4 regions of the Thauera sp. WB-2 genome follow, and region 2 is predicted to be linked to each of the others. Evidence: predicted binding sites of a transcription regulator. Region 2 holds the regulator's gene; each other region holds the start of a gene.
What was found. Region 2 encodes sigma-54, which starts transcription at its own class of promoters, with help from an activator protein. Its sites were predicted from a motif close to TGGCACGCTTNCTGCTNA; they were not measured.

Region 1 (4,640 bases), 970 kb from region 2:
TCGACAAGGAGGTGGACACGCCGCACGGCCGCTTCCGCCTGTCCGCCTTCGAGGACAAGACCTCGGGCGACGTGCACTTCGCGCTGTCGCGCGGCGACATCACGCCCGAACGCGAGACCCTGGTGCGGGTGCACGAGCCGATCTCGGTGGTCGATTTTCTCGACCCCGCAAGCGGCCGCCACAGCTTCCCGGTCAATGACGCGCTCGCAAGCCTGGCGGCAGCCGAGGCCGGCGTCATCGTCATGCTCTACCGCCCGCAGTCGGGCCGCGAGCTGCTCGCCAGCCTGGACAACGCCCAGGACCGCGCGCCGGTGAAGTGGGACGCACGCCTGTTCGGCGTCGGCGCCCAGATCCTGCGCGCACTCAACGTCGGCAAGATGCGCCTGCTCGCCAGCCCGCGCAAGATCCCCAGCATGACCGGCTTCGGACTGGAGATCACCGGCTTCGTCGACAAGAACTGATCGAATTACAGGGAACAGCATGCAACGCAACCAACCCGAAAACGCCCGCCAGGGCACCCGCTACGACGGCATCGACGAGATCGACCCCAATTTCGACGGCACGGGCGTGCGCGTCGGCATCGTCATGGCACGCTTCAACCTCGACATCTGCGAGGGCCTGCTGTCGGCGTGCACCGACGAGCTGCTGCGCCTCGGCGTCGCCAAGGGCGACGTCCGCATCGTCACCGTGCCCGGCGCACTCGAGATCCCGCTGGTGCTGCAGACCATGGCCAGGAGTGGCAAATACGACGCCCTGGTGGCGCTCGGCGCGGTGATCCGCGGCGAGACCTACCACTTCGAGCTGGTGTCGAACGAAATGGGCGCGGGCGTGACCCGCGTCGGCCTGGACACCGGCCTGCCGATCGCCAATGGCGTGCTGACGACCGAAGACGACGACCAGGCCATCGCGCGCATGCGCGAGAAGGGTGCGGACTGCGCCCGCGCGGCGGTCGAAATGGCCAATCTGCTGAAGGTGGTGCGATGAGCGAGATCGACAACGGCGGCCCCGCCGCAGAGGGTACGGGCGCAGGCGCAGGCAACCCGACGAGCAAGATGGCGCGCCGCCGCGCGCGCGAGATGGCCCTGCAGGGCGTTTACCAGTGGCTGCTGTCGGGCAACTCCAGCGCCACCGTGCAGCGCCACCTCGAATCCGAGAGCGAAAGCCTGGACCGCACCGATCGCGAGCTCTTCGTCACGCTGTTGCGCGGCGCAATCGGTGACGCCGATGAGCTGCGCGGCTGCTTCGAGCCGTTGCTGTCGCGCCCGCTCGCCGAACTGTCGCCGATCGAGCACGCCATCCTGCTGCTCGGCACCTACGAGTTGCGCCACAACATCGACACCCCTTACCGGGTGGCGATCAACGAATCGATCGAGCTCGCCAAGGGCTACGGCGGCACGGACGGCCACAAGTTCGTCAACGGCGTGATGGACAAGCTCGCCGCGCGTCTGCGCCCGGAAGAGGTCGAGGCCGCACGCGCCGCCAAGCGCTGAGACAAGGCCGGGACGCCGCATCCACGCGGATGCGTACAAGATCGAGGCGCCGCCCTGGCAACAGGTGCGGCGCTTTTTTTGCACGGGCGCGTTGCGCTCGCCTATTGGCTGGTGCGCAAGGTGCCGCGTACCAGGCGGGCGTGGGTATAGTCGGTGTGCGTACCCACGCCAGTCGCGCCGCTGCCGAAGGCCACGCCCCAGGACGCGTAGCCATAGCGCTCGTGCGGCGTCGATGTCCAGAAGTTGCCCGCGGGCGTGTCTGGGAAGGCTGCGGTGAGCAAGGTGGGCTTGCTGTAGTCGCCCGCACAGCTGCCGCCATAGCCTTCGGCGTTCACCGCGTTGCGCCTGCCGGTGCTGCAATACACCAAGGTGAGCAGCTCGGGCTGGGTCGGCAGCCGCCAGTCGGCGTGGCCTGCAAACTCGAAGCCCTCGGCCGCACGCAGCGCATGCGTCCAGCTGAAGAGCTTTGCCTCGCCCAGGCAGCGCCCCTCGCTCCAGCTCTGGCCCAGGCTGCACTGCATCCAGGTAAGGCCCGTTTCGGTATCGGTCACGGTGCCATCGCCGGCGATCTGATAGCGTGCCAGCAAGGCCTGCTCGCGCACCTGCTGCGCCTCCAGCGCCGCCTGGCGCGCGGCCTCCTGCTCGGGGCTCAGCACCGCGGCAGGCGGCGCCTCGCTTGCGGGCGGCTTGAATTCGCAGCCGCCGAGCATGCCAGCAGCAAGCACGCACAAGGCAAGGCGGGACAGCGGAAAGGGGTGCGGCACGGTGTTGCGCAAGGGCATCGTTGCTCCAGCTCGGGTTCTCGGGTCAAGGCGCGCCAACTTGGCTGACGCGCACTGCAGGCAGTCAATCGCGCGTTGCGCGCATCACGACGTCGTCACCGGCATACAGCAGCAGCCCGCCCTGCTCATCCACACCGAAACGGGTGACGCGTCCGATCGCTGCATGGAAGCGCATCTCCTCGTCCATGACAGCAGGCGGGCAGGCCATCCTGGTGCCGGCAAACGGCCCCAGGCGCAGGCCCTCGCCCGACAGCACGTAGGCGCCAGTGTAACGGTTGCAGGCCGCCAGCCCGGCAACGCGGCCATCCTCGGCAAAGTCCAGGGTGACACGCTGCGGGTCGCCGGTGCTGCGGCCGTCGATATCGAGCACACGCCAGGTGCCACCCACCAGCAGGCTTGCCGGCTCGCCACCGCAGCCGCGCAGCACACGGTCCTGCCAGCGCACCTCGACGGTGTTGGGGTGCGGCATCGCACTCATGCTGTCGACGCAGACGCGGTCGAACACCAGCACCCCCAGTTCGCCGCCCGCCGACATCGCCTGGTAGCTGCGCGCACCGGCGGCATCGATGACCAGCGGGCCGGGAGCGAACACGTGGGTCGCACCATGATCCATGCGCAGGTCAAGGCCTGCCTCGATCACATCCAGCCGCCAGCCCGGTTCATTGCCGACAGCACGGAACAAGGGCTTGTCGGCAATGAGCCGGCATTCGGGCTGAGCCACGCCCGCGAGTTCGAGCATCGCCGCATCGCCCTTGCTCCAGAAGCTGGTGGTTTCGTCATCGACCGCGACCAGCTTGGCGCCCGAAGCGGTACGCACCGGACGCAGGGTGAAGTTGCGCTCACCGGTACTGAGCGTGCTCAGTTCGCCGAAACTGCGCACGCTCACCGCCAGCTCGCCGCAGCGGTAGTGCAGGGGCGGCTGGGGGTCGAGTTCGAGGACGGCCGCGGTGCTGCCACTGCGCTCACCACCCAGAGGCAGCGCGCTGCTCAGGCTGCAGCCGGCAAGGAGCGCGGACGCAGCAAGTACGAAGGTATGGGTCAGGAGGGCACGCATGGCACATTTACCTGTCGGGGAACCAGCGACATTCTAGCGGCTACCGCCCATCGGCACCCGCCCGATTCATCCTTCGAGGTCGGCAGCCCACTTTCCACTTCGGTCTCGAGAGTGCTCATCCCTTGACCGTCCGCCCACCCGCGGAGCGCTACGCCCCCCTGCAGACTCGCCTTGCGCAGCGCGCAGATGCCCTGGCACGGTTCTTGACTCACCCTCACTGATCGCGGCCATAACCGCATCGCGAAAACGAGGGGAGACACATGCTTTCAGCACATGCAGCACAGGCCGGCACGCACCGCCCGATCGAATCCCGCCTGGAGATGAGCCGGCGCAGCTTCCTGCAATTCTGCGCGACCCTGGCCACCACCCTCGGCCTGCCAAAGGGGGCAGAGGCCGCAATGGCGCAGGCGATGGAGTCCGCCCAGCGCCCTTCGGTGATCTGGCTCCATTTCCAGGAGTGCACCGGCTGCACCGAATCGATGCTACGCGCCGAGCACCCCACGCTCGAGAAGCTCATCCTCGACGTGATCTCACTCGACTACCACGAGACGCTGTTCGCTGCCGCCGGCCATCAGGTCGAAGCCGCACGCAAGGCAGCCATGGAGAAGCACAAGGGCAAGTACCTGTTGGTGGTCGAGGGCGCCATCCCCACTCGCGACGGCGGCGTGTACTGCAAGGTCGGGAACCAGACCGCGATCGAGATGACGCGCGAGTGTGCCAAGGACGCCGCCGCCGTGATCGCGATCGGCTCCTGTGCGGCCTGGGGCGGCATGCCGGCGACCGACCCAAACCCCACGGGCGCGGTCGGGGTGAACAAGATCATCGACACCCCGGTGGTGACCATCCCCGGCTGTCCGCCCAACCCCTACAACTTCCTCGCCACCGTGGTGCATTTCCTCACCTTCGGCAACCTGCCGCCGGTGGACGCACAGGGACGGCCGCTGTTCGCCTACTCGCGCCTGGTGCACGAGAACTGCGAGCGCCGCGCGCACTACGATGCCGGCCGCTTCGCGCTGGAGTTCGGCGACGAAGGCCACCGCAAGGGCTATTGCCTGTACAAGCTCGGCTGCAAAGGCCCGGAAACCTACGCCAACTGTCCGACCGTGCTGTTCGGCGATGCAGGCGCGGGCACCTGGCCGGTGGGTTGCGGCCACCCCTGCATCGGCTGTACCGAGGAGGGAGTGGGCTTCACCAAGCCCATCCACATGCTGTCGAAGGTGAAGAACGTCGAGCCGCCCGCGCTCTACCCCGCGATCGGGGCGCCACAAGGCCAGGGCGCGACGCTGGGCGCGGCAGCGGTGCTGACCGCCGTGG
Region 2 (4,640 bases):
TCGGTTCGGGCGAGGTCGTCGGCCTGCTCGGCCCCAACGGCGCCGGCAAGACCACCTGTTTCTACATGATCGTAGGCTTGGTCCGTGCCGACGGCGGCCAGATCAACCTCGACGGCACCGACCTCACCCACCTGCCGATCCACGCCCGTGCGCGTCTGGGCCTGTCCTACCTGCCGCAGGAGATGAGCGTCTTCCGCAAGCTCACCGTGGCCGAAAACATCCGTGCCGTGCTCGAGCTCCAAGGGCTCGAGGCGCACCAGGTGAAGACCCGGCTCGACGAACTGCTGCTCGAGCTTGGCATCAACCACCTGCGCGACAACACCGCCGTCTCACTCTCCGGCGGCGAGCGCCGGCGTTGCGAGATCGCGCGCGCACTTGCAACCGACCCGCGCCTGATCCTCCTCGACGAACCCTTCGCAGGGGTCGACCCGATCGCGGTGATCGACATCCAGAAGATCATCCGCTTCCTCAAGGAGCGCGGCATCGGCGTGCTGATCACAGACCACAACGTGCGCGAGACGCTCGGCATCTGCGATCGTGCGTACATCATCAGCGAGGGCCGGGTACTGGCAAGCGGCGAACCGGCCGAGATCATCGACAACGAAAGGGTGCGCCAGGTTTACCTGGGCGAGCATTTCCGCCTGTGAATCCGCGCGCGCGTCGACAGCGATGAAACCAAGCCTCCAGCTCAAGCTCTCCCAGCACCTTACCCTGACGCCGCAGCTGCAGCAGTCGATCAAGCTGCTGCAGCTGTCGACCATCGAGCTGAACCAGGAGATCGAGCGCTTCCTGCTCGAGAACCCGATGCTCGAGCGCAGCGACGGCGACGGTGTCGAGTTCGTACCACCGCTTCCACCGGGCAGCCCCCCCGAACACGAGGCCAGACAGCAACAGGCGAACACCCCCGAGGCGCCAGCCAGCGCTACGGACAGCGACGCCGGCGACCATGCCGACCATGGCAGCGCCGACGAAGGCATGGACTGGTCCAATGTCGGCAGCGGCGCATCGAGCCGCAGCGAGGACGACGACGACGTCGATTACCAGGAACTGCAGGCGGCCGGCGTCTCCCTGCGTGAACACCTCGACCAGCAGGTGTCGCTGTCGCCGCTGTCAGACCGCGACCGCGCCCTCGTGCGCTTCATCATCGAAGCCTTGGATGACGACGGCTACCTTCACCAGCCGCTCGATGAGCTCCTCGAACTGCTTCCGGACGACGCCGACGTCGATGTCGATGACCTGAGCATCGCGCTGCGCCACGTACAGAACCTCGAGCCCGCAGGCATCGGCGCGCGCAGCCCCAGCGAATGCCTGTCGCTGCAGCTCCGTACCCTGCCGGCTTCGGCGACGCGCACGCTCGCGCTCGAGATCGTCGACAAGCACCTCGAGCTGCTCGCCGAGCGCAACTTCGTCAAGCTCAAGAAGCTGACCGGCTGCGACGACGAGGCCCTGCGCGCCGCCCATGCCCTGATCTGCAGCCTCGATCCCCACCCCGGCTCGCGTTACTCGAACGCCGAGACGCGCTACGTACTGCCGGATGTGGTCGTACGCAAGCTGCGCGGGCGGTGGACGGTCAGCCTGAACCAGGAGGCAATGCCGCGTCTGCGCATCAACCGCCTGTATGCCAGCCTGCTGCAGCAGAACCGCGGCCAGGGTGGCGGCCTGAGCGGACAGTTGCAGGAGGCACGCTGGCTGATCAAGAACGTGCAGCAGCGCTTCGACACCATCCTCCGGGTGTCCCAGGCCATCGTTGACCAGCAGAGGCAGTTCTTCGATCATGGGGAGGTGGCAATGCGGCCACTCACCCTCCGGGAGATCGCGGACCAACTCGAGCTGCACGAGTCCACCGTGTCGCGCGTGACCACGCAGAAGTACATGGCGAGTCCGCGCGGGGTGTTCGAACTCAAGTATTTCTTCGGTAGTCACGTCGCCACCGACACCGGTGGAGCGGCCTCGTCTACGGCGATTCGCGCGCTGATTCGCCAACTGGTTGACGCCGAGGACAGCAAGAAGCCGCTGTCCGACGCCAAGATTGCCGAAGTCCTTGGCCAGCAGGGTATCGTGGTCGCACGGCGCACGATCGCCAAGTATCGCGAATCCCTCAATATCCCGCCGGTCAGCCTGCGCAAATCCATCTGACAAAAACAGGAGTCAACATGAATCTCAACATCACCGGGCGCCACGTCGAAGTCACTCCGGCCATTCGCGACTACGTCACCTCCAAGCTTGATCGCGTCATCCGTCACTTCGACAACGTCACCAGTGTCGCGGTGATCCTCTCGGTCGAGAAGCTCAAGCAGAAGGCCGAGGTCACCCTGCACGTGCGCGGCAAGGACATCTTCGTCGAAAGCGATGATGCCGACCTGTACGCGGCCATCGACGCGATGACCGACAAGCTCGACCGCCAGGTGCAGAAGTACAAGCAGAAACTGGCCGACCACAACCACGAGACGATCAAGCACCAGGCCCCCGAAGCCTGACGCTTTCGTTTCAGCCCCACGTCCGGGGTATGGTTATAATGCGCCCGTTTCCAAGACGCGGCGCCAGCATGCCCCGGGACGGCCGGTCGCACCCTGCGACCGGAATGCCTGCGATATTGCGCGAACCCTCCAGCGAATGAGCCTGATATCCCAACTCCTGCCACTGTCCAATGTGGTGGTCGACCTCGACGCGAGCAGCAAGAAGCGCGTCTTCGAGCAGGCGGGCCTGCTGTTCGAAAACAATCAGGGCATCGGGCGCAGCACCGTGTTCGACAGCCTGTTCGCGAGGGAGCGCCTCGGCTCCACTGGCCTCGGCCAGGGCATTGCGATTCCGCACGGGCGCATCAAGGGTCTCAAGGAGGCGGCAGGTGCATTCCTGCGCCTTGCGAGCCCGGTGCAGTTCGACTCGCCCGATGGCCGCCCGGTGAACATGTTGTTCGTGCTGCTGGTCCCCGAGCAAGCCAACGAGACCCACCTGCAACTGCTCTCCGAGCTGGCTCAGATGTTCAGCGACCGCGGCTTCCGCGAAGCGCTGCAAGCCGCGCCGGATGCGGACCATATCCACCAGATGTTCATGAACTGGGGCGCCGATGCGGCAGACCAGCGTCGCGCGGCTGTATGAGGCGCATCGCGACAACCTGCAGCTGAACCACATCAGCGGCAACCTCGGCGCGAGCCTCGCGGTCGCCGAGGACCGCATGTGGCCGGCCGATCTCGTCGGCCACCTCAACCTCATCCACCCCACACGGCTGCAGGTCATGGGCGCGGCGGAGCTCGAATGGGCGCGCCGCCAGTCAAACGACAAGGTTGCTCACCACCTCAACGAGATCTGCTCTGCGCACCCGCCAGCCCTGATCGTCGCCGACGGCTGCGAAGTTCCCAATATCGTGCATGGGGTTTGCGTGGCACACGACGTCGCACTGTTCAGCGCAGCCCACCCATCGGCAAGCGTGATCGACCAGTTGCGGCTCTACCTGTCGCGCGAGCTGGCGGAGAAGACCTCGCTGCACGGCGTGTTCATGGATGTGCTCGGACTGGGCGTACTGATCACCGGCGACTCGGGTGCAGGCAAATCGGAGCTCGCGCTGGAGCTCATTTCCCGCGGTCACGGCCTGGTGGCCGATGACGTCGTCGAACTGTCGCGCATCGCTCCCACCGTGCTCGAGGGGCGCAGCCCAGAGATGCTGCAGGACTTCATCGAAGTGCGCGGCCTGGGCATTCTCAACATCCGCACCATCTTCGGTGAAACGGCGTGCCGCCGGAAGATGCGCCTGCGCCTGATCTGCCACCTCGAGCGCCGCCAGCCGGGCCCCGGCGATCCCAGCCGCCTGCCCTTGCAGCAAGAGGTCCAGGATATCCTGGGCGTTGCAATTGCACGCGTCGTGCTGCCGGTTGCGGCTGGCCGTAACCTGGCTGTTCTGCTCGAGGCTGCGGTGCGCTCGACCATCCTGCAATTGCGTGGCATCGATTCGACCCAGGACTTCATCGAACGCCAGACGCGGGCGATGACGCCGCCGGAAGACTGATGCAGGCGGCGCGATGAGAACGCCGATACGCTATCTGCTGATCACGATCGGCATCCTCATCGCGCTCGTCGCTGCACTTGCCGCCTGGATCGCACTGCGCTTCGACGCCAACGACCACCGCGAGCGCATCGCCGCCGAGTTCATGCGCCACACCGGTCGGTCGCTGCAGATCGATGGCACCCTGAATCTCTCGTTCTATCCATGGCTGGGCATCGAGGCAAGGGACGCCGTCCTTGCCGATGCGCCAGGCTTCGGCGACGCCCCCTTTGCCCGCATTGCCAGGCTGCAGGCCCGCGCACGCCTGTTGCCACTGCTGCGCGGCGAACTCGACATCGACCGCATCGCCATCGACGGCCTCGCCCTCAAGTTGGTGCGTACGGCCGACGGGCGTACGAACTGGTCGACGGCGGACGCGGACACTGCGGGGAGTGCGCCAGCCGCAGCGCCCCGGGGCGACACCGCGACGACGGCCGGCGCACTCGCACTCGCGATTGGAGGCATCGACATCCAGGGGGCGAGCGTGTCGTGGACCGACCTCCGCGACAACACCCAGCTGCAGCTCACCAAGCTCCAGCTTCAGGCAAGCGAGATCAGGCCGGGAGCACCCTTCCCGCTGCAATCCAGCTTCACGCTGAGC
Region 3 (4,640 bases), 120 kb from region 2:
TCCACCTGCCCCGGTTCGAGGCGGGCATTGACCGTGCCCTGGCGTTCGAACTGACGCGAGCGCGCCGTCGCCACGCGTGCGCGCACCGCGGCCGAATCCTCCCCCGGACTGGCGCTGGCAAGCTCATCGTGCGCGATCGCAGGCACTTCAACGCTGAGATCGATGCGGTCGAGCAGCGGGCCGGAGATGCGCGCGCGATAGCGCGCCACCTGCTCAGGCGTACACACGCAGGCGCGATGCGGATGGCCGGCATAGCCGCAGGGGCACGGATTCATCGCGGCCACGAGCTGAAAGCGGGCCGGAAACTCAGCGCGCTTGCGCGCACGCGACACCGTCACCGTGCCGCTCTCGAGCGGCTCGCGCAAAGCCTCGAGCACACGGCGATCGAACTCCGGCAGCTCGTCGAGGAAGAGCACGCCGTGGTTTGCCAGCGAGATCTCGCCTGGCCGCGGCATCGCCCCGCCGCCGACGAGCGCGGCAGCCGAAGCGGTGTGGTGGGGCGCCCTGAAGGGCCGCTGGCGCCAGCGCGCGGGATCGAAGCTCCCTTCGAGCGAGAACAGCGCGGCGCTCTCGACCGCCTCCGCCTCGGTCATCACCGGCAACAGCCCCGGCAGACGCTGAGCGAGCATCGACTTGCCCGTGCCGGGCGGGCCAAAAAGCAGGATCGAGTGCGCACCTGCTGCTGCCACCTCAAGCGCGCGACGCGCCTGCAACTGACCACGCACGTCGGCGAGGTCGGGCATGCCGTCGCGTAACGCTGTCTCGGGAGGCCGTGATGCCGCACGCTGCAGCACGGTATGGCCATTGAGGTGAGCGCACACCTCAAGCAGGCTGGCAGCCCCCAGCACGAAGGCATCCTGGGCGAGCACGGCCTCGGCAGCATTGTCGGCCGGCAGCACCAGCTTACGGCGCGCACGTGCTGCGGCCAGCGCCACCGCCAGCACACCACGCACCCCGCGCAGGCCGCCGGTCAGCGACAGCTCGCCACAGAACTCGATGCCGTCAAGGCTCCCATCAGCCACCTGACCGGACGCGGCCAGGATGCCAACGGCAATGGCGAGATCGAAGCGCCCGCCCTCCTTTGGCAGGTCGGCAGGCGCGAGATTGACGGTGATCCGGCGTTGTGGGAATTCGAACTGCGAGGTCTGGATCGCGGCGCGCACACGATCACGCGCCTCGCGCACCTCGGTATCGGGCAGGCCGACGAGGTTGAATGCCGGCAGGCCGTTGGCCAGGTGCACCTCGACCATGACCTCGTGGGCTTCGAGGCCGTCGAGCGCTCGACTGCGCACCAGCGCAAGGGACATGCGGTTCTCCGGACTGGACGGAGCGCCAGTCTAGCGGAGAAGCAAAAAATGACAAAAAACTATTCCGGACAGATCGATCCGGACTGTGGTCAAACGCTGCGGTCTGCCTCTGCGGCAAGCAGACGCTCGAGCTCTGCCACCCGCTGTTCAAGTTCGGCGAGCTTCTGGCGGCTGTGGGCGAGCATCTCGCGCTGCACCTCGAACTCCTCCCGCGTCACCAGTTCCAGCTTGCCGAACGCGCTGCCGATGAGCGCCTTGGCGTTTTTCTCGATGTCGCGAACCGGGCTGTTGGCGGCGAGCTCGGAGAGCTTGGCGCCGATTTCGTCAAGGATGCGGGGAGTGCTCATGGTGGCCTGCCTGAAACGTGAGGAATGGCGCGAAGTCTAGCACGCCGCCCGCGATGCACCAGAAGCTGGCAGTCACGGCCCGGCTCGATGCACCAAGTCGGTGCATACCGAGCCATTCTCGTGCATGAATCCGTGCGGCAGCGCAGCAAAACAACGGCTGCGCCCCCCCAATCATCCTGATAACTTCATATTTAACAATCACTTCAGTTTGCTGGCACACGCCGTGCTTTGGGATCAGCGTCAAAACCCGAAACCCGCTCAGGAGTTCATCATGCGCAAGTCCCTTCTCACCACCGCCCTTCTTGCCGCACTGCCCTTCGCAGGCGTCGCCCATGCCGGCGACGGCCCCATCAGCGCCAACCTGACCATCACCACGGACTACGTCTTCCGCGGCATCACCCAGTCGCAGGGCAAGCCGGCACTGCAGGGCGGCTTCGACTACGCGCACGAGAGCGGGCTCTACATCGGCACCTGGGGCTCGAACGTCGGTTGGGTCGACGACATCGCCAAGACCAACAACAGCCTCGAGCTCGACCTCTACGTCGGCTATGCGGGCGAAGCAGGCCCCTTGTCTTACGACGTCGGCGTGATCCAGTACTACTACCCGGGCGACAAGATCGCCGGCACGCCGTCGCCGGACTCGACCGAGGTCTACCTGTCGCTGGGCTGGCAGTTCCTCGAGCTGAAGTACTCGCACGCCGTCTCCAAGCACCTGTTCGGGTGGACGGGCACGAATGGCGAGAAGACCCGCAACAGCAACTATCTGGAGCTCAACGCCGAGTACGAGGTCGCCCCGACCTGGACCTTGTCGGCGCACGTCGGCCACCAGCGCATCCGCAAGAACAGCGATGCGACCTACACCGACTGGGGCCTGGGCATCAGCAAGGACGTCGGCTTCGGCACCGTTGCATTCAGCTATTCGGACTCCGACGCCAATGGCAGCTGCGCACTTGGTCAGCCCTACTGCTTCGGCAGCAATGGCAAGAACGCGGCCGGCGACCGCTACGCGCTGTCCTTCACGAAGGAATTCTGATCCCTCGCGGCCCGGACACCCGCTTCCGGGCCGTTTGCGAGAACCATGACAGAGGCAAGCCCCATGAAACTCATCGCTGCCATCATCAAGCCGTTCAAGCTCGACGAAGTGCGCGAAGCACTCTCGGCCATCGGCGTGCAAGGCATCACGGTCACCGAGGTCAAGGGCTTCGGCCGCCAGAAGGGCCACACCGAGCTCTACCGTGGCGCCGAGTACGTCGTCGACTTCCTGCCCAAGGTAAAGGTCGAGGTCGCGGTGACCGACGACATCCTTGACCAGGTGCTGGAAGCCATCGAGAAGTCCGCCGCCACCGGCAAGATCGGCGACGGCAAGATCTTCGTCTTCGATCTCGAACAGGCCATTCGCATCCGCACCGGCGAGTCCGGCACAGATGCGCTCTAAGGGAGAACATGCAATGAAGCGAATCCTGCCCCCCCTGCTGGTGGCCACGACCGCCAGCCTTGCCGGCCCCGCGGTGGCCAGCGAATCAGAGGTACTCAAGCACGTCTTCGAGCTGCAGTACGCCATGGACACCTTCTACTTCCTGGTGTGCGGCGCCCTCGTGATGTGGATGGCAGCGGGTTTTTCGATGCTCGAGGCCGGCCTGGTGCGCTCGAAGAATACCGTCGAGATCCTCACCAAGAACGTCGCCCTGTTCGCCATCTCCTGCATCATGTACCTGATCTGCGGCTACGCGATCATGTATGGCGGCGGCATCTTCCTGTCAGGTATCGACGGCGGTGACAAGCTCGTCGATGAAGCCTTCCAGGCCTTCGCAGAGCGCGAGGACGGCTTCGGCGGCGACTCGATCTACTCCGGCGCTTCCGACTTCTTCTTCCAGGTCGTGTTCGTCGCCACCGCGATGTCGATCGTCTCCGGCGCCGTTGCCGAACGCATGAAGCTGTGGGCCTTCCTGGCCTTCGCGATCGTCATGACCGGCTTCATCTACCCGATGGAAGGCTCCTGGACCTGGGGCGAGAACGACGTCCTCGGCCTGTACAACCTGGGCGACCTCGGCTTCTCGGACTTCGCCGGCTCGGGCATCGTGCATATGGCCGGTGCGGCTGCCGCGCTCGCCGGTGTGATGCTGCTCGGCGCCCGCAAGGGCAAGTACGGCCCCAACGGCGAGGTACGCGCCATCCCCGGCGCCAACCTGCCGCTGGCCACGCTCGGCACCTTCATCCTGTGGATGGGCTGGTTCGGCTTCAACGGCGGTTCGGTGCTGAAGCTGGGCGACATCGCCAACGCCAACTCGGTGGCCATGGTGTTCCTCAACACCAACACTGCCGCAGCCGGTGGTGCGGTAGCCGCACTGATCGTCTCCAAGCTGATGTTCGGCAAGGGTGACTTGACCATGCTGCTCAACGGCGCGCTCGCCGGCCTGGTGGTGATCACCGCCGAGCCTTCGACCCCGACCCCGCTGGTGGCAACCCTGTTCGGCGCCGCAGGCGGTGTGCTGGTGGTGCTGTCGATCACCTTCCTCGACAAGCTCAAGATCGACGACCCCGTCGGCGCCATCTCGGTGCACGGCAGCTGCGGCCTGCTCGGTCTGCTGCTGGTGCCGGTCACCAACGGCGACGTCAGCTTCATCGGCCAGATCGTCGGTGCCCTGACCATCTTCGTGTGGGTCTTCGTGTGCAGCCTGATCGTGTGGAGCGTGCTCAAGGCGGTGATGGGTATTCGCGTCACGGCCGAGGAAGAGTACGAAGGCACCGACCTCACCGAGTGCGGTCAGGAAGCCTACCCCGAGTTCGTGACGAAGTAAGCATCAGCCAGCAAGCCTCACCCGGCAGGCGTCGCCTGCCGGCTCGCAAACCGCAGGGCGGGGCGCTACGGCGCCCCGCCCGCGCACCGGAGAAGACCATGAAGTTCATCACCGCGATCATCAAGCCCTTCAAGCTCGACGAAGTCCGCGAAGCACTGTCGGCCATCGGCGTGCAGGGCATCACCGTC
Region 4 (4,640 bases), 100 kb from region 2:
CGTCCAGGATCTGCTGTACATCGGTGTTGAGCTTCTCGCGCTCCGACAGCATCTCATCGAGCTCGTGCTTGCCGAGTACGGCGCGCAACGTGGTCTGGGCGAGCTGGCTGGTGGCGTTGAAGTAGTCCTCGACCTGGATGATGGCCTTCTGTGGGTCGACCACGCGGAAATACACCACCGCATTCACCTTGACCGAGACGTTGTCACGCGAGATGACGTCCTGCGAGGGTACGTCCATCGTCACCACGCGCAGATCCACCTTGACCATCTGCTGCAGGCCAGGAATCACGATCACCAGGCCCGGGCCCTTGACCCGCCAGAAGCGGCCGAGCATGAAAATGACGCCACGCTCGTACTCGCGCAGCACCTTGAGCGCGGCAATGACGAGGAAGAGCAGCAGCAGGATCAGCGGGCCGAGCCCGAGTTGAAGGTCGATCATGGCGGGAGGCTCCCTGGTTGGGGTTGGAACGGATCGGATTGGGCGGAGGCGGGGGTGACGTCGAGGATGAGCCCGTCCATCGCCACGACGCGGACGTGGCTGCCGGAGGCAAGTGGCTGCGCGCAGCGGGCCCGCCACGTCTCGCCGTGCACATGGATCCACCAGCCGCCACCTTCGGCCGCGGCGCCGACGGTGCCCAGTGCGCCGAGCATTTCCTCGCTGCCACTCACCACCGGGCGGCGGTGGCTGCGTGCGGCAAAGGTACCAATGGCGATGATGATGGCTGCGCTCGCCAGTGCCATGCCGATCACGAGCGCGAGGGGCAGGCCGAAGCCGGGCACGTCCGCATCCATCAGGAACACGCCGCCGACCACGAAAGCGATGATGCCGCCGACGCCGAGGACGCCGAAGCTGGGCAGGAAAGCCTCGGCCAGCATCAAGGCCGCGCCCACCGCCAGCAGCAACACGCCGGCCCAGTTCACCGGCAGGAGCTGGAATGCGTAGAGGGCGATCAGAAGCGAGATCGCACCCGCCACGCCGGGTACGCCGAAGCCGGGTGAGGTGAATTCGAAGAACAGTCCGTACATGCCGATCATCATCAGGATCAGCGCCACCTGCGGGTTGGCGAGCGCAGCCAGCACCCGGTTGCGCCAGTCGGGCTCCAGGCGTTCGAGCGCGATGCTGGCGGTGGCCAGCGTGCGTGTGCCGTCGAGAACGGCGACCTCGCGGCCGTCGAGCTGCTTGAGCAGTTCGGTGGTGTCGAAGGCGATGAGGTCGATCACACCCTGGGCGAGCGCTTCCTCCGCCGACAGGCTGGCCGCCTCGCGTACCGCGCGTTCGGCGAAATCCACATCACGCCCGCGTAGCTGTGCCAGGCTGCGGATGTAGGCGGTGGCGTCGGACATCGACTTGGCTGCCATGGCGTCGGTGGGCGTGGCGGCCTGCGGGCGTGTGGATGCCGCGGGCGGGGCTGGGGTGGGGGCGTCGGCGTCCCGGTCATCACCCGCCGTGCCCGCTTCCTTGCCGGAGGCTGGGGCCCGCTGCGCACGCTCCTCGGCTTCTGCTCCCGCCGCAGGCGAGTCCTCGCGCGGCGCGGTCCTGCCTGGTTGAGGGCCGCCCACGCCGATCGCCACCGGCGTGGCTGCCCCCAGGTTGGTGGCAGGCGCCATTGCCGCGATGTGGCTGGCGTAAAGGATGTAGGTGCCCGCGCTTGCTGCGCGTGCGCCCTCGGGGGCTACGAAGGTCGCCACCGGTACCGGTGAGGCGAGGATATCCTTGATGACCGTCCGCATCGAGCTGTCGAGCCCGCCCGGCGTATCGAGCTCGATCACCACCAGCTGCGCGCCAGTCGCGGCCGCACGCGCCAGACCCTTGTGGATGTAGTCCGCGCTCGCCGGGCCGATCGCGCCATCGACACGCAGTACCAGCGCAGCGCCGCCCTGCTGGGCGGTCAGCGTGCCTGCCAGTGTCATTGCCAGGGCAAGGACGACCAGCATAAGTCCGAACAGCCTGCGCGCATGTCCGCGTGCACTTGCACCCATCCTCGTGTCCTCCGTCGTCCAGTGCCGCGCGCTTGTGCGGTGGGCCGTGTCAGTCCGAGTGTAGATGGTCCGAACAAGTTCGCTCGATCAACGTCCTTGCACGGAGCATTTGCAGCGGGTGGCGACGCCGGCCTCGTTCGTGGCCAGCCGGCAGGGCAGGCTGCCGCAGGCTTCAGCGCGCGCCGAAACGGTCCATGCGCCGGCGGTCGCGCTTGGTGGGGCGGCCATGCAGGTCGGCTCCGGGGGCCGCTGCGACCGTGCGCAGCGCGCGGGCGCGCTCGCGGGCGGCGACGCTCTCGGCCGTCTCTTCGTAGAGCGTCTGCGCAACGGTGGCCGAGCCGCGTTTGTCCGCGATCGCCCGCACGATGACCGTGCGGATGTCCTCGCCGATGGTGATGTCGAGCCGGTCGCCAGCCTTCACGTCACGCGCGGGCTTCACCGCGATGCCGTTGAGCTTGACCTTGCCGCCCTCGACTGCCTCGGTCGCACCGGTACGATGCTTGAAGAAGCGAGCGGCCCACAGCCACTTGTCGAGGCGGGTCGTCGTAGGTGTGTCAGCCCGTTCGTCCAATGCCATGGGGGAGAGCATAAAGCACTTTGGGGGCAACGTCCGTTGCCCCCAAAGTGCAGAAACTGCGCTAATGCCCGTTATCACGAGATCGGGGCGGATGCTCCGTCGGGTCTTGGCCGCATGAAGGGGCAAGGGCCGCCGCCGCAGGCCTTGGACCCGAGTCAGGCCTTGCGACGCAGGCGAGCGAGCGCTGCGAGGCCTAGTCCGAGCAGGGCAAGCGAGCCAGGCTCGGGCACCGTGCCGCCGTTGTCTCCTCCGACTGTATCCTGCCGGTCGCCCATCACATAGGCGTACTCGATGATGGCCGAAGCGCCGCTGGCGAGATCACCGATGTTCCACGCCATCTGCAGGCCATAGTCGCCGATGTTGGTGGTCGGAGAGGTCGGGCCGTAGCCGGCAAGCACGTTATAGGGATTGTCGATATCGCAGCATCCCACGCTGATGCCCGTGTTCGAGGTGTAGCTGCTCAGGTTCAGCAGGCCGATCGTCAGCCCGGTGTTTGTACCTGCCGCAGACACTAGGTTCTCGGGCGCAAACAGCGAGTTGCCGCGGGTGTTGACTGTAGCGAAGGAGCCGAAACGATTGACGTCCGGATCCGGGTCGAGGTGGCGGCCGAAGACCAGGTTGGTCAGATCCTGCAGCGCGGTGATGACGGTCCTGATGAGGACGCGCTCGTCGCCGTTGTTGAAAAAGTAGCTGTTGGTGATGCTGAGCGAGCCTTCGAGGCCGCCCGTCCAACTGGCGGCATTGTCATAGCCGTTGGCCGCGGCGCCAGTGAGGAGCGTCGGCGAGGTGAAGCCGAAGTTGTCGATGCCGTAATTATTGTTGACGCGGAAGCCTGTCTCGAGGCTATTCACGGCGAAGGCTTCGCTCGGCGTACCCGGAGTGAGGTAGTCGTTGGCGACGCCATCCGGGGTGAAGTTGCCGGTGCCGCTTGGGTCGTGCCGGATTCCCGGTGGGGTGTTGCTGTTGCTACCGAGCGTACCGTAGTCGCTGATGCCGACCTGGACGTAGTTGCCGGTGAGGGTGATCGGTGCGGCTGTGGCTGCCGCGACGAGGCCAGCACTCAGGAGGCTGGCGAGCAGGAGTCGTTTCATTTCGTTGTCCCCGGGGCGTTGAGTAACGAGACTGTGAGTCTTGACGCAGTTTCCGACTTGCCGCTGGCAACGCGGAAACTGCGTACGCTCCCGATTAAGCACTTTTTGTGCCTGCTTGTAATGCAATGATTAAGTGAATGTTTTTATTTTGTGAAATCCGTTGTGTAAAAAAAATCGACGTTTTTCACCTTGCTGAGTGCGGCCACCGCTGGCCACCATGGTGGTTCAGAGCCACGCTCTCCGCTCAGCCGATCATCCCCGCGCCCACGGTGTTGTTGGTGCTTTCGTCGATGATGATGAAGGCGCCGGTTGCGCGGTTGTCGGCGTAGCGGTCGGCGACGATCGGCTGCGCGAGCTTGAGGCTGACGCGGGCGATGTCGTTCATGGCCAGGCCTGCGGTCTCCTCCTGCGCCAGGGTATTCACATCCAGCCGGTAGTCGATCCGGGCGACCTTGGCCTTCACCTCGCGCGTGGTGTGGCGAAGCAGGTAGGTGCGCGCGGGTGACAGCGGCGTCTCCGCCAGCCAGCACACGGTGGCGTCGATCTGCTTGACCGGCTCCGGCGCCTCGGCGGACTTGACGATGAGGTCGCCGCGCGAGATGTCGATCTCGTCCTCCAGCAGCAAGGTCACCGACTGCTCGTGGATCGCGCGCGGCAGGCGCTCGCCGCCAAGTTCGATCGCCTTCACCCGGCTGCTGGCGCCCGAGGGCAGTACCGTCACCGCATCGCCGACGGCGATCTCGCCCGACTCCACCCGGCCCATGAAGCCGCGGTAGTCGTGCAGCTCGGGGTTGGCGGAATCCTGCGGGCGGCACACGAACTGTACCGGGAAGCGGAAGTCCTCGGCCTGCTCGGTGTGGGCTGCGGGGGCGTTTTCGAGGACGTCGAGCAGGGTCGGGCCGTCGTACCAGGACAGGCGCTCGCCACGGTCGACGATCATGTCGCCCTCGAGTGCCGAGATCGGGATGAAGCGCAGGTCCTTGATGCCGAGC

Region 1: LQF09_RS02145 (hydrogenase small subunit) is a predicted target of sigma-54. The motif match lies at 3,519-3,536, and genes of this name have one in related genera.
Region 3: LQF09_RS18085 (TorF family putative porin) is a predicted target of sigma-54. The motif match lies at 1,867-1,884, and genes of this name have one in related genera.
Region 4: LQF09_RS17035 (PEP-CTERM sorting domain-containing protein) is a predicted target of sigma-54. The motif match lies at 3,744-3,761, and genes of this name have one in related genera.

What each region holds. Positions count from the first base shown of each region.
Region 1 covers NZ_CP088935.1:498,069-502,708, reverse strand. The annotation lists gene ribBA (bifunctional 3,4-dihydroxy-2-butanone-4-phosphate synthase/GTP cyclohydrolase II) at 1-461, shown strand, start outside; gene ribH (6,7-dimethyl-8-ribityllumazine synthase) at 481-984, shown strand; gene nusB (transcription antitermination factor NusB) at 981-1,490, shown strand; gene LQF09_RS02155 (Lcl C-terminal domain-containing protein) at 1,592-2,272, opposite strand; gene LQF09_RS02150 (META domain-containing protein) at 2,337-3,326, opposite strand; gene LQF09_RS02145 (hydrogenase small subunit) at 3,587-4,640, shown strand, end outside.
Region 2 covers NZ_CP088935.1:3,840,181-3,844,820, forward strand. The annotation lists gene lptB (LPS export ABC transporter ATP-binding protein) at 1-647, shown strand, start outside; gene LQF09_RS17520 (RNA polymerase factor sigma-54) at 670-2,136, shown strand; gene hpf (ribosome hibernation-promoting factor, HPF/YfiA family) at 2,154-2,477, shown strand; gene ptsN (PTS IIA-like nitrogen regulatory protein PtsN) at 2,614-3,099, shown strand; gene hprK (HPr(Ser) kinase/phosphatase) at 3,068-4,003, shown strand; gene LQF09_RS17540 (AsmA family protein) at 4,017-4,640, shown strand, end outside.
Region 3 covers NZ_CP088935.1:3,962,394-3,967,033, forward strand. The annotation lists gene LQF09_RS18075 (YifB family Mg chelatase-like AAA ATPase) at 1-1,307, opposite strand, end outside; gene LQF09_RS18080 (accessory factor UbiK family protein) at 1,397-1,654, opposite strand; gene LQF09_RS18085 (TorF family putative porin) at 1,926-2,687, shown strand; gene glnK (P-II family nitrogen regulator) at 2,751-3,089, shown strand; gene LQF09_RS18095 (ammonium transporter) at 3,103-4,452, shown strand; gene glnK (P-II family nitrogen regulator) at 4,551-4,640, shown strand, end outside.
Region 4 covers NZ_CP088935.1:3,736,720-3,741,359, reverse strand. The annotation lists gene LQF09_RS17050 (slipin family protein) at 1-439, opposite strand, end outside; gene LQF09_RS17045 (NfeD family protein) at 436-1,980, opposite strand; gene LQF09_RS17040 (RNA-binding S4 domain-containing protein) at 2,153-2,557, opposite strand; gene LQF09_RS17035 (PEP-CTERM sorting domain-containing protein) at 2,713-3,648, opposite strand; gene cysN (sulfate adenylyltransferase subunit CysN) at 3,893-4,640, opposite strand, start outside.